2 linked regions of the Hydrogenophaga sp. SL48 genome follow. The protein of the gene in region 2 interacts with the protein of the main gene of each other region in a pairwise test. Links are inferred from orthologs where the notes say so. Each region holds a gene or a part of one and is shown on either strand. Other genes may lie near its edges. The genes, in order: purT and IM738_RS11330.

Region 1 (6,286 bases), 1.6 Mb from region 2 along the record:
GGCTCCACCAAGACCGACAACGTCGTCACCTACACCACCACGCTCAACGTCGACAACGGCGACCTCAGCCTGCGCCCCGGCATGACGGCGGCCGCCACCATCGTGGCCCAGGAAGCGAAAGGCGTGCTGCTGGTGCCGAACACCGCGCTGCGTTTCTCGCCCGCCAGCGGCAACGGCGCCGCAGCGGCGAACACCAGCATCCTCTCGAAGCTGATGCCTCGCCCGCCTCGCACCGCCACCAAGACCGCCGGCACCGACCGACGTGGCGGCGGACCGCGCCAGATCTGGGTGCTGCAGGACGGCCAGCCGGTGGCGAAACCCGTCAAGACCGGCATCAGCGACGGCCGCAACACCGAGGTCAGCGGCGAAGGCCTGGCCGAAGGCATGGCCGTCATCACCGAGCAACGGTCTTCTGCCACGGGTTCCTGAACATGGACACCCCGCTGATCCGCCTGCGCGGCATCACCAAGACCTACGGTGAAGGCAACACCGCCTTCCAGGCCCTCAAGGGCGTGGACCTGGACATCCAGCAGGGCGATTTCGTGGCCATCATGGGCCCCAGCGGCTCGGGCAAGTCCACCGCGATGAACACGCTGGGCTGCCTGGACGTGCCCACCACGGGCGACTACCTGTTCCGTGGCGTGCACGTGGAAGCGCTCTCGCGCGACGAACGTGCGCGCCTGCGGCGGCGCTTCTTCGGCTTCGTGTTCCAGGGCTTCCATTTGCTCGCGCGAACCTCGGCGCAGGAGAACGTAGAGCTGCCGCTGGTCTACCGCGGCGAGCCCGCGGCCTCGCGCCACAGCCTGGCCCAGCGCGCGCTGGAAAAGGTCGGTCTCAAGGGCTGGGAACACCACACGCCCGGCGAACTCTCGGGCGGGCAGCAGCAGCGCGTGGCCATCGCGCGCGCCATCGTCACAGAGCCGCAGGTGCTGTTGGCCGACGAGCCCACGGGCAACCTCGACACGCACCGCAGCCAGGAAATCATGGAACTGCTCTGGCGCCTGAACGCCGAACAGGGCATCACCGTGCTCATGGTCACGCACGAACCCGACATGGCCGCCTACGCCAAGCGCATCGTGCGTTTCGTGGACGGGGTGGTGGCGAGCGACGAGCGCAACCCGCACCCGGTGGCGCTGCAGGCCGGACCTGCCCACGCCACCGCCAGCGACTTCAGCGGGGAGGTGGGTCATGTGGCTTAACACCCTGCTGCTCGCGCTCCGCTCGATCCGCCGCAACCTGCTGCGCTCCTTCCTCACCATCCTGGGCATCGTGATCGGCGTGAGCGCGGTGATCACCATGGTCACCGTCGGCAACGGCGCCACGCTGGCGGTGCAGAACCAGATCTCGGGCCTGGGCACCAACCTGCTGCAGATCCGCCCCGGCCAGCGCATGGGCCCCGGCGGCAGCGGTGCCAGCGCCCCGGCGTTCAAGGAAAGCGACGGCGACGTGATCGCGGCCCAGGTGGCCGGCGTCGCCGCGGTGGCGCCCGAAGCGCGCAGCGGCGTCACGCTGGTGGCCAACGGCCGCAACTGGACCAGCAGCGTCATCGGCAGCACCAACGCCTGGCTCACCACCGGCAACTGGAAGCTGGCCGACGGCCGCGAGTTCTCCGACGACGAGCTGCGCGCCGGCGGCGCGGTCTGCCTGATCGGCAGCACCGTGCAGCGCGAGCTGTTCGGCAGCACCAGCGCCACCGGCGGACAGCTGCGCGTGAAGGCCATGAGCTGCGAGGTCATCGGCACGCTGCAGTCCAAGGGCCAGGGCGCCTTCGGCAACGACCAGGACGACATGGTGCTGATGCCCATCAAGACGCTGCAGCGGCGCATCACCGGGCACACGCGGGTGAACACGCTGCTGGTCTCGATGAGCGAGGGCAGCAACGCCACCAGCGTCACCGCCAGCCTCACGCAGCTGCTGCGCGAGCGGCGCAAGCTGTCCGAGACCGACGAAGACAACTTCAACGTGCTCGACACCAAGCAGCTCGCCGAAACGCTCTCGGGCACCACCAAGATCCTCACCATGCTGCTGGGCGCGGTGGCGGCCGTGAGCCTGCTGGTGGGCGGCATCGGCATCATGAACATCATGCTGGTGAGCGTGACCGAGCGCACCCGCGAGATCGGCCTGCGCCTGGCGATTGGCGCGCTGGAGCGCGAGGTGCTGCTGCAGTTCCTGATCGAGGCCGTGGTGCTGGCCGCGCTCGGCGGCCTGATCGGCATCGTGCTCGCCACCGGCGCCTCGATCGGCCTGTCGGCGCTGATGAACGTGCCCTACCAGTTCAACCTGAGCGTGAACCTGCTGAGCTTCCTGTTTTCCGCGGCCATCGGCGTGCTGTTCGGTTTCTTCCCGGCGCGGCGCGCGGCGCGGCTGAACCCGATTGACGCGCTGAGGCACGAATAGGCCCACCCCCGCGCCGCCTGCGGCGTCACCCCCTCAAGGGGGCGGCACTGGCGGCCCGGCAAAGCCGGTTCCGCGGTGCCCTGGGCCCGACTCCCCCTCCGGCGTGAAGTACCTTGTTCGAGGATGCGGTGGAACCGGCTTTGCCGGGCCACTCGCATCGCCCCCTTGAGGGGGTGACGCCGCAGGCGGCGCGGGGGTGTCTAGATCAGGGGCCCGAAGATCCAGGCCATCAGGACCAGCCACCACACAGCCCCGGCCCAGCCGACCCAGCGCGGCGGCAACCACACCAGCAAGGGCAAGGCCGCCAGCAACACCACAGTCTGACCGACCCACACCGCGTCGGAGCCAAACACGGTCACGACGCCCTGGTAGCGCGTGGAGCTGGTGTGCACCTCGGTGACGATGGCGAGGGTGCCCGCTGCGGCCAGCACCAGCGCGATGGCGGTGAACAGCAGCTTGGCCGAGGTCTTCATGCCGGCCCGCAGGTCTTGACCTCTCAGGCCGTGCGCGGCTTGACTTTGGAGGCCGCCAGCTTGGCCTGCGTGCGCGCGACCTCGACGTCCGCATCGTGCACCAGCGCCACGCCCATGCGGCGTTTCACGAAACTCTCGGGCTTGCCAAACAGGCGGATCTCGCTGTTCGGTACGCGCATCGCTTCGTCCACGCCGTCGAACACGATGCCTTTCGCTTCCACGCCACCGTAGATCACAGCGCTGGCGCCGGGGCTCTTGAGCGCGGTGCTGACCGGCAGACCGAGGATGGCGCGGGCGTGCAGCTCGAACTCGTTCTGCCACTGCGTGATCATGGTGACCATGCCGGTGTCGTGCGGGCGCGGGCTCACCTCGCTGAACCAGACCTGGTCGCCCTTGACGAACAGCTCCACACCGAACAGGCCGAGACCCGAGGGCTGGCCGTCGTGGCCCATGCCGAGATCGTCCGTCACCGCCTTGGCGATGCGGCGCGACTCGGCCAGCGCGGTCGATGTCATGGGGTGCGGCTGCCAGCTCTCCACGTAGTCGCCACTCACCTGCACGTGGCCGATGGGGTCACAGAAGTGCGTTTGAATCTGGCCGTCGGCACCGCGCGCGCGCACGGTGAGCTGCGTGATTTCGTAGTCGAAGTCGATGAAGCCTTCGACGATGATGCGGCCCGGGCCGACGCGGCCGCCCGACATCGCGTAGTCCCACGCGGTTTTCACATCGGCCGGGCCGTCGATCTTGCTCTGGCCTTTGCCCGAGCTGCTCATCACCGGCTTGACGATGCAGGGGTAGCCAATGCCACCTTCGATCGCGGCCTGCAGCTCTTCGAGCGAGTCGCAGAACTGGTAGGGGCTGGTCGGCAGGCCCAGCGTTTCGGCGGCCAGGCGGCGGATGCCCTCGCGGTCCATGGTCAGGCGGGCGGCGCGCGCGGTCGGGATCACGCGCACCACGCCGGCGGCCTCCAGTTCCTGCAACACGGGCGTGGCGATCGCCTCGATCTCGGGCACCACCAGCTGCGGTCGCTCGGCCTCGATCAGCGCTTTCAGCTGAAGCGCGTCGCGCATGGTGATGGTGCGCGCGTGGTGCGCCACCTGCTGGCCCGGCGCGTTCTCGTAGCGGTCCACCGCGATGGTCTCCACGCCCAGGCGCTGCAGGGCGATCAGCACCTCCTTGCCCAGCTCGCCGGAGCCGAGCAGCATCACGCGGGTGGCCGAAGGAGACAGCGGGGTGCCGATCATGGTCATGGAAAACCTTGAAAAAAGGGGTTCAGGGAATCATCCGGCCCATGGCCTCGCCCATGCGCACATCGCGCTCGGGCGTCCACGTCGGGTTGAAGTCAATCGTGTTTTTGGGCCAGAGCAGCACCACGGTGGAGCCCAGCAGGAAACAGCCCATTTCTTCACCGCGGCCGAGCATGCAGGGCTCGTCGTCGTAGGTCCACTCGCGCACGGCCTTCGTGCGCGGCGGGTTCACCACGCCGTGCCACACGGTGGCCATGCTGCCGACGATGGTGGCGCCCACCAGCACCTGCACGAAGGGACGGGTTTCGCCTTGGTCACCGTGCGGCACGTCGAACACGCAGACCACGCGCTCGTTGCGCGCAAACAGGCCAGGCACGCCACGCGCCGTGGTCGGATTGACTGAAAACAGCTCGCCGGGCACGTAGATCATGCGGCGCAGGCGCGCGGCGGCGGGCATGTGGATGCGGTGGTAGTCCTTGGGGCTGAGGTAGATCGTGGCGAAATTGCCGTCCTGGAACTGCGCCGCCAACCGGGCATCGCCGCCCACCAGGGCGCGCGTGCTGTAGCTGTGGCCCTTGGCCTGGAAGATCTGGTCCTTCTTGATGGCACCGAGCTGGCTGATGGCACCGTCCACCGGGCAGACCCACCCGCTGGGGGCCAGAGGCCGCACCCCGGCCTTGAGCGGCCGGGTGAAGAACTCGTTGAAGGTCGCGTAGCCCTTGGGATCGGGGTTGGCCGCATCGGCCATGTTCACGCCATAGCGGCGGATGAACCAGGGGATCACGTTGTGGACCCACCAGGTGGCGCGCGAGTGGGCACACCAGCCCGCGAACACGTTGATGGCGCGCTTGGGCAGCAGGTATTGCAGGGCAACAGCGGGAGGAACAGACACTTCGAAGCGCGCACAAGGCGGCAAAAAGACCGGCCGGTCGGGTGGCGCCCATTGTAGGGCGCGCGCCCTCAGCGCCCGAGGGGCGGCGGGGCGCGGGCACAATGCCGGCCATGCCCTCACCGCTCTTTGCATGCCAGCACCTCGTCAAGCGTTTTGGCGGGCACACCGTCGTCAACGACCTGTGTTTTGCCATCGACCCGGGCGAGTGCCTGGGCGTGATCGGACCCAACGGCGCGGGCAAGACCACCACCATCCGCATGTGCCTGGGCCTGACCGCGCCCGACGAAGGCCGAGTGAGCGCCTTCGGTCTCGACATGCCGCGCGATGCGCTCGCGATCAAGGCCCGGCTGGGTGTGGTGAGCCAGATGGACACGCTGGACCCCGACTTCAGTTGCGCCGAAAACCTGCTGGTCTATGGCCGCTACTTCGGCATGAGAGACCGCGACATCCGCGCCCGCATCCCGCAGCTGCTGGAGTTCGCCGCGCTGACCCACAAGGCCGACGCCAAACCGGGCGAACTCTCTGGCGGCATGAAGCGGCGGCTGTCGCTGGCGCGAGCACTGGTCAACGACCCGCAGCTCCTGCTGCTCGACGAACCCACCACCGGCCTGGACCCGCAGGCCCGCCACCTGATGTGGGAGCGCCTGCAGATGCTGCTGCAGCAAGGCAAGAGCATCCTGCTGACCACGCACTTCATGGACGAGGCCGAGCGCCTGTGTTCGCGCCTGCTGGTGCTGGACCACGGCCGCAAGATCGCCGAAGGCCGCCCGCGTGAACTGATCGCACAGCACCTGGAGCCCGATGTGGTGGAGGTCTACGGCAACGGCGCGACCGCGCTGGCGCAGGCGGACGCACACGCCGGCTTGCGGGCGATGGCCGCGCGCGTGGAGGTGAGCGGCGAAACCGTGTTTTTCTACACAGCCCAGGCTCAGCCACTGCTGGCGGCGTTGGGCGCACACCACGAACTGCGCACCCTGCACCGGCCCGCGAACCTGGAAGACCTGTTTTTGAAGCTCACCGGACGCCAGATCCGGGAAGAAGGATGAACACGATGACCTCCTCCCACTGGGCGTTACCCCGGCTGTCCCTGCGCTGGTGGCCCGTGTTCCAGCGCAACTTCCTGGTCTGGAAAAAACTCGCCGTGCCCAGCCTGGTCGGCAACATCGCCGAACCGCTGATGTGGCTGGTGGCGTTCGGTTACGGCATGGGCGCACTGGTGGGACAGGTGAACGTCGCCACACCCGAAGGCAGCACGGCCGTGCCCTACATCCTGTTCC
Region 2 (6,277 bases):
GGAATACCCCGCACACAAGTGCATGTTCAGCGACAGGCCGGTCTGTCGTCTGCTGGAAACCCCTGTCGGTCCGCATGACGGCACGGCGAAGGGATGTGCGACCACCAGGACGCACACAGTGTGCCCGAGTGAAAAGCCCCGCCGTGGCGGGGCTTTTCACCGGACACCGGAGGCGAATTACAGCTTGGCCGATTGCATGTAGCGGTCGAACTGCGCTTCGGTGAAACGGAACCAGAGATTCTGGTCCTTGCGGAAGGCCGCGTAGTCGCTGTACACCTTTTTCCACTTCGGATTGGTGTCGTTGAGTTCGGCGTAAAGCGACATGGACTGCTTGAAGGCCTCGTCCATCACAGCCTTGGGGAACGGCAGCACCTTCACGCCAGCGGCGACCAGCTGTTTGAGCGCTGCTGGGTTCCGGCCGTCGTACTTGGCCTGCATGTCCACGTGGGCGTGAGAAGCAGCGGCCTCAACAATGGCCTGGTACTCCTTGGGCAAGGCGTTGAAGGCCTTGTTGTTGACATACAGCGTGAGCTGCGGACCACCTTCCCACCAGCCGGGGTAGTAGTAGTTCTTGGCAACCTTGTTGAAGCCGAGCTTCTGGTCGTCGTACGGGCCGATCCACTCGGTGGCGTCGATGGTGCCTTTTTCCAGCGCCTGGTAGATCTCGCCACCAGGGATGTTCTGCGGCACACCACCCATGCGGGTGAACACCTTGCCAGCGAAACCACCAATGCGCATTTTCATGCCTTTGAGGTCGGCCACGCCCTTGATTTCCTTGCGATACCAGCCGCCCATCTGGGCCCCGGTGTTGCCCATGGGGAAGTTGACGATGTTGTAAGCGCCATAGAACTCGCGCATCAGCTTCAAGCCGTTGCCTTCGTACATCCAGGCCGTCATCTGGCGGCTGTTGAGGCCGAAAGGAATGGCGCAGTCCAGGGCAAAGGTGTCGTCCTTGCCGAAGAAGTAGTAAGGCGCGGTGTGGGCGCACTCCACGGTGCCTTCCTGCACGCCATCGACCACGCCGAACGCGGGCATGAGCTCGCCACCGGCGTGAACCGAGATGGTGAACTTGCCACCCGTCATTTCATTGACCTTCTTGGCGAACTCTTCAGCACCACCGTAGATGGTGTCCAGCGCCTTGGGGAAGCTGGAGGCGAGACGCCAGCGAATGGCGGCCTGCGCATGAACGGCGGGTGCAGCTCCTGCGGCCAGCACGCCGGCAATGCCTGCGTGCTTGATAAGGGAACGACGATCCATATTGAATGACTCCGTGGTTGGTATTTCACTCCCGCCCACAGGGGGTCGGGGACTTGCACAGTCCGCGCCATTGTAGGAACGCGCCCCCCCCCACCGGTGGGGGTTTTCCCTCGAAAAACCGGCTTCCGCCCCCGGTTGTTCAGGCTTCTGCAAGCTTGCGGGGCCCAACAGGGTGTCCGATCAAATCGGCTTCAACGATCGCGTGAAAAGACATCACATCCGCCCACCGGACCGGCACGGGCCGTGTCAGGCCGCGGCCTTGAGCCCGGTTCCGATGAGATCGGCAAAGCGCGCACGGATCGAACGTTCGATGCCGGCCGCGTCCAGACCCTCTGCCGCCATCAGGCGTGCGGGGTCGCCGTGTTCGGTGAACACGTCCGACAGGCCCAGCTGGAGCACGGGCATGTTGATCCCCTCTGCCTGCAAGGCTTCGAGCACGGCACTGCCGGCCCCGCCCATCACACAGCCCTCCTCCACCGTCACCAGCGCCTGGTGGTTGCGAGCCATCTCGCGCAACAGGTCCAGATCCAGCGGTTTGGCCCAGCGCATGTTGGCCACGCTGGCATCCAGCGTTTCCGCCACGGAGAGCGCGGGGTGCAGCAGCGTACCGAACGCCAGGATCGCCAGGCCGCGCCCCCGGCGGCGAACCTCGCCTTTTCCATAGGGAAGCCCGTCCAGACTGGCCGGAACGGCAACGCCCACACCCGAGCCACGCGGGTAACGCACGGCCACGGGATGGTTCTGGGCGTGGGCCGTGGACAGCAGCTGGCGTGTCTCGGCCTCATCGGATGGGCAGGCGATGGCCATGTTGGGGATGCAACGCAGGTAGGCGATGTCATACGCGCCCGCGTGGGTGGCGCCGTCGGCTCCCACCAGCCCGGCGCGGTCGAGCGCAAACACCATCGGCAGGTTCTGCAACGCCACGTCATGGATCAGCTGGTCATAGGCCCGTTGCAGGAAGGTGGAGTAGATCGCCACCACCGGCTTCATGCCCTCGCACGCCAGGCCGGCTGCGAACGTGACAGCGTGCTGTTCGGCAATGCCGACATCGAAATAACGCCCGGGAAACCGCTGGTGAAACTCCACCATGCCCGAACCCTCCCGCATGGCCGGCGTGATGCCCACGAGCAGCGGATCGGCCGCGGCCATGTCGCACAACCACTGGCCAAAGACCTGGGTGAAGGTCGGCTTGGGCGCAGTGGCGGGTTTCACCAGGCCCACCGCCGGGTCGAACTTGCCCGGGCCGTGGTAGGCCACCGGATCGGCCTCGGCCAGCTTGTAGCCTTGGCCCTTCTTGGTCACCACGTGCAGGAACTGCGGCCCGCTGTTGTGGTCCAGCAGATGGCGGATGTTCTCCAGTGTGGGGATCAGCGAATCAAGGTCGTGGCCGTCGATGGGGCCCACGTAGTTGAACCCGAACTTCTCGAACAGCGTGGCGGGCACCACCATGCCCTTGGCGTGTTCTTCGAGGCGCTTGGCCAGCTCGAACAGCGGCGGTGCGCCCTTGAGCACCGATTTGCCCACGTTCTTGGCCGCGGCGTAGAACTGGCCGCTCATGAGCTGCGCGAGGTAACGGTTGAGCGCACCGACCGGCGGCGAGATCGACATGTCGTTGTCGTTGAGGACCACGAGGAGCCGCCCCTCGGCCACGCCCGCGTTGTTCAGCGCCTCGAAGGCCATGCCGGCGGTCATGGCGCCGTCGCCGATGATGGCCACCGAGTGGCGGCTCTCGCCCTTGATCTTCGCGGCCATGGCCATGCCCAGCGCCGCCGAAATGCTGGTGGACGAATGGGCGGTGCCGAAGGTGTCGTACTCGCTTTCGTCGCGGCGTGGGAAGCCGCTGATGCCGCCGAGCTGACGCAACGAGCCCATGCGGTCGCGACGCCCGGTCAGGATCTTGTGCGGGTAGGTCTGGTGGCCCACGTCCCAGACCAGACGGTCTTCAGGCGTGTTGAACACATAGTGCAGCGCCACCGTCAGCTCCACGGTGCCGAGGTTGGAACTCAGGTGGCCACCGGTGCGCGACACGCTCTGGAGCACGTGGTCGCGCAACTCGTCCGCCAAGGGACGCAGCTGCGTGCGTGAGAGCCGGCGAAGGTCGGCTGGCGAATCGATGGAGGCCAACAGGTTGCTCATGGCGATCGGGGTGGTCATTGCGGCGGGTTGCGGGTTCAGCTGGTGCGGCGGCCAACCCAGTCGGCCAGGGCGTGAAGGGTGTCGGTGTGGGCCAGGCCACTGCGGTTCAGGGCCGCGTGCGCCTGGTCGAGCAACGCGTCGGCGTAGGCCTGGGCATTTTGCAGCCCCATCAGAGACACAAACGTGGGCTTGTCGTTGGCGGCGTCTTTGCCCGCCGTCTTGCCCAGGGTGGTGGAGTCGGTGGTGACGTCGAGGATGTCGTCCACCACCTGGAACGCCAGCCCGAGACTGGCGCCGTAAGCCGACAGCTCACGGGTCACGCCAGCCTGCACCTGGGCGGTGGCCGCGCCCATCATCACGCTGGCCTGCAACAAGGCACCAGTCTTGAGCCGGTGCATGGCTTCCAGCGCGGCCTGGTCCAGCGACAGCCCCACGCTGGCCAGATCCACCGCCTGGCCACCGGCCATGCCGGTCGCGCCGGCCGCCAGGGCCAGCTGGCGGCACAGCGCGGCCGACAGGGCGGGCGGCATCGAACCGTCGTCGGGCACCAGCAACTCAAACGCCAGCGCCTGAAGGGCGTCGCCGGCCAGCAGGGCCTGGGCCTCGCCAAACCGCACATGCACCGTGGGCTTGCCACGGCGCAACACGTCGTTGTCCATGCAGGGCATGTCGTCGTGCACCAGCGAGTAGGCGTGGATGAGCTCGACCGCACAGGCCGCGCGCAACGCGGCGGCGCCATCCCCTTGCACCGCTTCGCCAGCGGCCAGCACCAGCAGCGGCCGCAAACGCTTGCCACCATCGAGCACGGCGTAGCGCATGGCCAGCCCCAGGCCAGCGGGTACGTCGGCGGCGACCCACGACGACAGCGCCTGCTCCACGCGGTCCTGCTGGGCGGAACGCCAGACCACGAATCCGCTCATGCCGCGTCCCAGGGTTTGGCTTCGCCGTTTTCGAGCACCTTGATCTGGTTTTCCACGGCATCCAGCCGGGCACGGCAAAAAGCGAGCAACTCGGCGCCCCGCTGGTAGCGGGTCAGCAACTGGTCCAGGGGCAGCTGCCCGGCATCGAGCTGCGCCACCAGTTGCTCCAGCTCCTCCAGAGCGGCCTCGTAACTGGCGGCCGCCTCGGTGATCGCGGCCGGCCGGTTGGTGGCACGGGTGGTTTTGGCAGTGGGGGAAGTGGTCATGCAAAAGGTGGGAAGGGGCCACGGGGGCGGCCCGTCAAACCGCCGCGACACAGCTGCGGCGTCGCCGGATTTTATCCCTCGTGTTCATGCCCCGCCGCACCGGCGCGCCCGACCACCCCCCCGGGGTACAATCCGCGCTCTTTTTTCCTCACTCAACTGACGGGCCTCCAACGCCCGGAGGGACGCAGCACTTCCACCCTTCCCGCGCCGATCGTTCACTCGCTACGCGCTTCACCCTGCCCCTTCATAGGGGGAGTCTTTAGGTCAAGACCTTCATGTCTGATTTGAGTCTTCAACTCCAGCAGGCCGAAAGCCAACTTCCGGTTTCCAGCTATTTCGACGAGGCGCTGTTCCAGCAGGAACTGGCAACGATCTTCCAGCGCGGACCCCGCTACGTGGGGCACGCCAACGCCGTGCCCGAGCTCGGCGACTATTACGCCCTCCCCCACGAAGGCGAAGGCCGGGCACTCGTGCGCACGGCCCGAGGCGTGGAGCTGGTGTCCAACGTCTGCCGCCACCGCCAGGCCGTCATCCTGAAGGGCCGCGGCAACCTGAACAGGACCCAGAGCGGGCACTCGGGCGGTCACATCGTCTGCCCGCTGCACCGCTGGACCTACAGCGGTGGCCAGAACGGCAACAACCCCATTGGCTCTCTGCTCGGCGCGCCGCATTTCGCCCAAGACCCCTGCCTCGATCTGAAGCGCTACCCGCTGCGCGAGTGGAACGGCCTGCTGTTCGAGGACAACGGCCGCGACATCGAGACCGACCTCGCCGGCATGGGCCCGCGCGCCGCGCTGAGCTTCGATGGCATGGTGCTCGACCACGTCGAGCTGCACACCTGCAACTACAACTGGAAGACGTTCATCGAGGTCTATCTGGAGGACTACCACGTGGTGCCGTTCCACCCAGGTCTGGGCGGCTTCGTCACCTGCGACGACCTGCGATGGGAATTCAAGCCCGAGTATTCGGTGCAGACCGTGGGCGCACAGAACCTGCTGGGCAAGGCCGGCAGCCCGGTCTACCAGCGCTGGCACCAGCAGCTGATGCAGTACCGCCAAGGCGCCGCGCCGGAGCACGGCGCGATCTGGCTCACCTACTACCCGCACATCATGGTGGAGTGGTACCCGCACGTGCTCACCGTCTCCACGCTGCACCCGATCAGTGTCAACCAGACGCTGAACCGGGTGGAGTTCTTCTACCCCGAGGACATCGCCGTCTTCGAGCGCGAGTTCGTCGAAGCCCAGCGCGCGGCCTACATGGAAACCTGCATCGAGGACGACGAGATCGGAGAGCGCATGGACGCCGGGCGCAAAGCCCTGCTCGCGCGCGGCGACAACGAGGTCGGCCCGTATCAGAGCCCGATGGAAGACGGCATGCAGCACTTCCACGAGTGGTATCGCGGCAGGATGCGAACGGCGTGATCATCCGCGCGCATTCGCCCCAGGCCACCGCGGAACGGGCTTTGCCCGGCCGCCAGTGGCGCCCCCTGGGGGGTGACGCCGCAGGCGGCGTGGGAGGATAGGCATGGCCTGGATGTTGCTCGCCTCGCTGTTCTTCGCGAGCATGGGGGTCTGCATCAAGTTTGCCTCGGTGCATTTCAACAGCTTCGAGATCGTCGCCTACCGGGGCATGGTGGGCGTGATCTTCCTGTATGGATTCACCCGCGCGCGTGGCGTTTCGCTGCGCACCACGGTACCG

The links.
Region 1: the proteins of IM738_RS11330 (region 2) and purT interact in binary tests that used the Escherichia coli proteins (3 or more experiments, as listed by UniProt). The link is inferred for Hydrogenophaga sp. SL48 from one-to-one orthologs.

What each region holds. Positions count from the first base shown.
Region 1 is NZ_CP063400.1:3,967,510-3,973,795, forward strand. The notes cover bases 2,008-4,941. They hold purT (formate-dependent phosphoribosylglycinamide formyltransferase), read right to left. Parts: upstream 4,121-4,941; coding sequence 2,894-4,120; downstream 2,008-2,893. Other genes in these bases: IM738_RS18775 (ABC transporter permease), read left to right, coding at 2,008-2,397; IM738_RS18780 (hypothetical protein), read right to left, coding at 2,598-2,870; asd (archaetidylserine decarboxylase), read right to left, coding at 4,143-4,941. Outside these bases: IM738_RS18765 (efflux RND transporter periplasmic adaptor subunit), read left to right, coding at 1-429; IM738_RS18770 (ABC transporter ATP-binding protein), read left to right, coding at 432-1,199; more of IM738_RS18775, read left to right, coding at 1,189-2,007; more of asd, read right to left, coding at 4,942-5,009; IM738_RS18795 (ATP-binding cassette domain-containing protein), read left to right, coding at 5,111-6,055; IM738_RS18800 (ABC transporter permease), read left to right, coding at 6,052-6,286. UniProt on the Escherichia coli protein: Involved in the de novo purine biosynthesis. Catalyzes the transfer of formate to 5-phospho-ribosyl-glycinamide (GAR), producing 5-phospho-ribosyl-N-formylglycinamide (FGAR). Formate is provided by PurU via hydrolysis of 10-formyl-tetrahydrofolate.
Region 2 is NZ_CP063400.1:2,384,941-2,391,217, forward strand. The notes cover bases 2,372-5,296. They hold IM738_RS11330 (polyprenyl synthetase family protein), read right to left. Parts: upstream 4,314-5,296; coding sequence 3,429-4,313; downstream 2,372-3,428. Other genes in these bases: dxs (1-deoxy-D-xylulose-5-phosphate synthase), read right to left, coding at 2,372-3,393; xseB (exodeoxyribonuclease VII small subunit), read right to left, coding at 4,310-4,579; IM738_RS11340 (aromatic ring-hydroxylating oxygenase subunit alpha), read left to right, coding at 4,855-5,296. In the rest of the region: IM738_RS11320 (TRAP transporter substrate-binding protein), read right to left, coding at 178-1,257; more of dxs, read right to left, coding at 1,504-2,371; more of IM738_RS11340, read left to right, coding at 5,297-6,000; IM738_RS11345 (DMT family transporter), read left to right, coding at 6,098-6,277.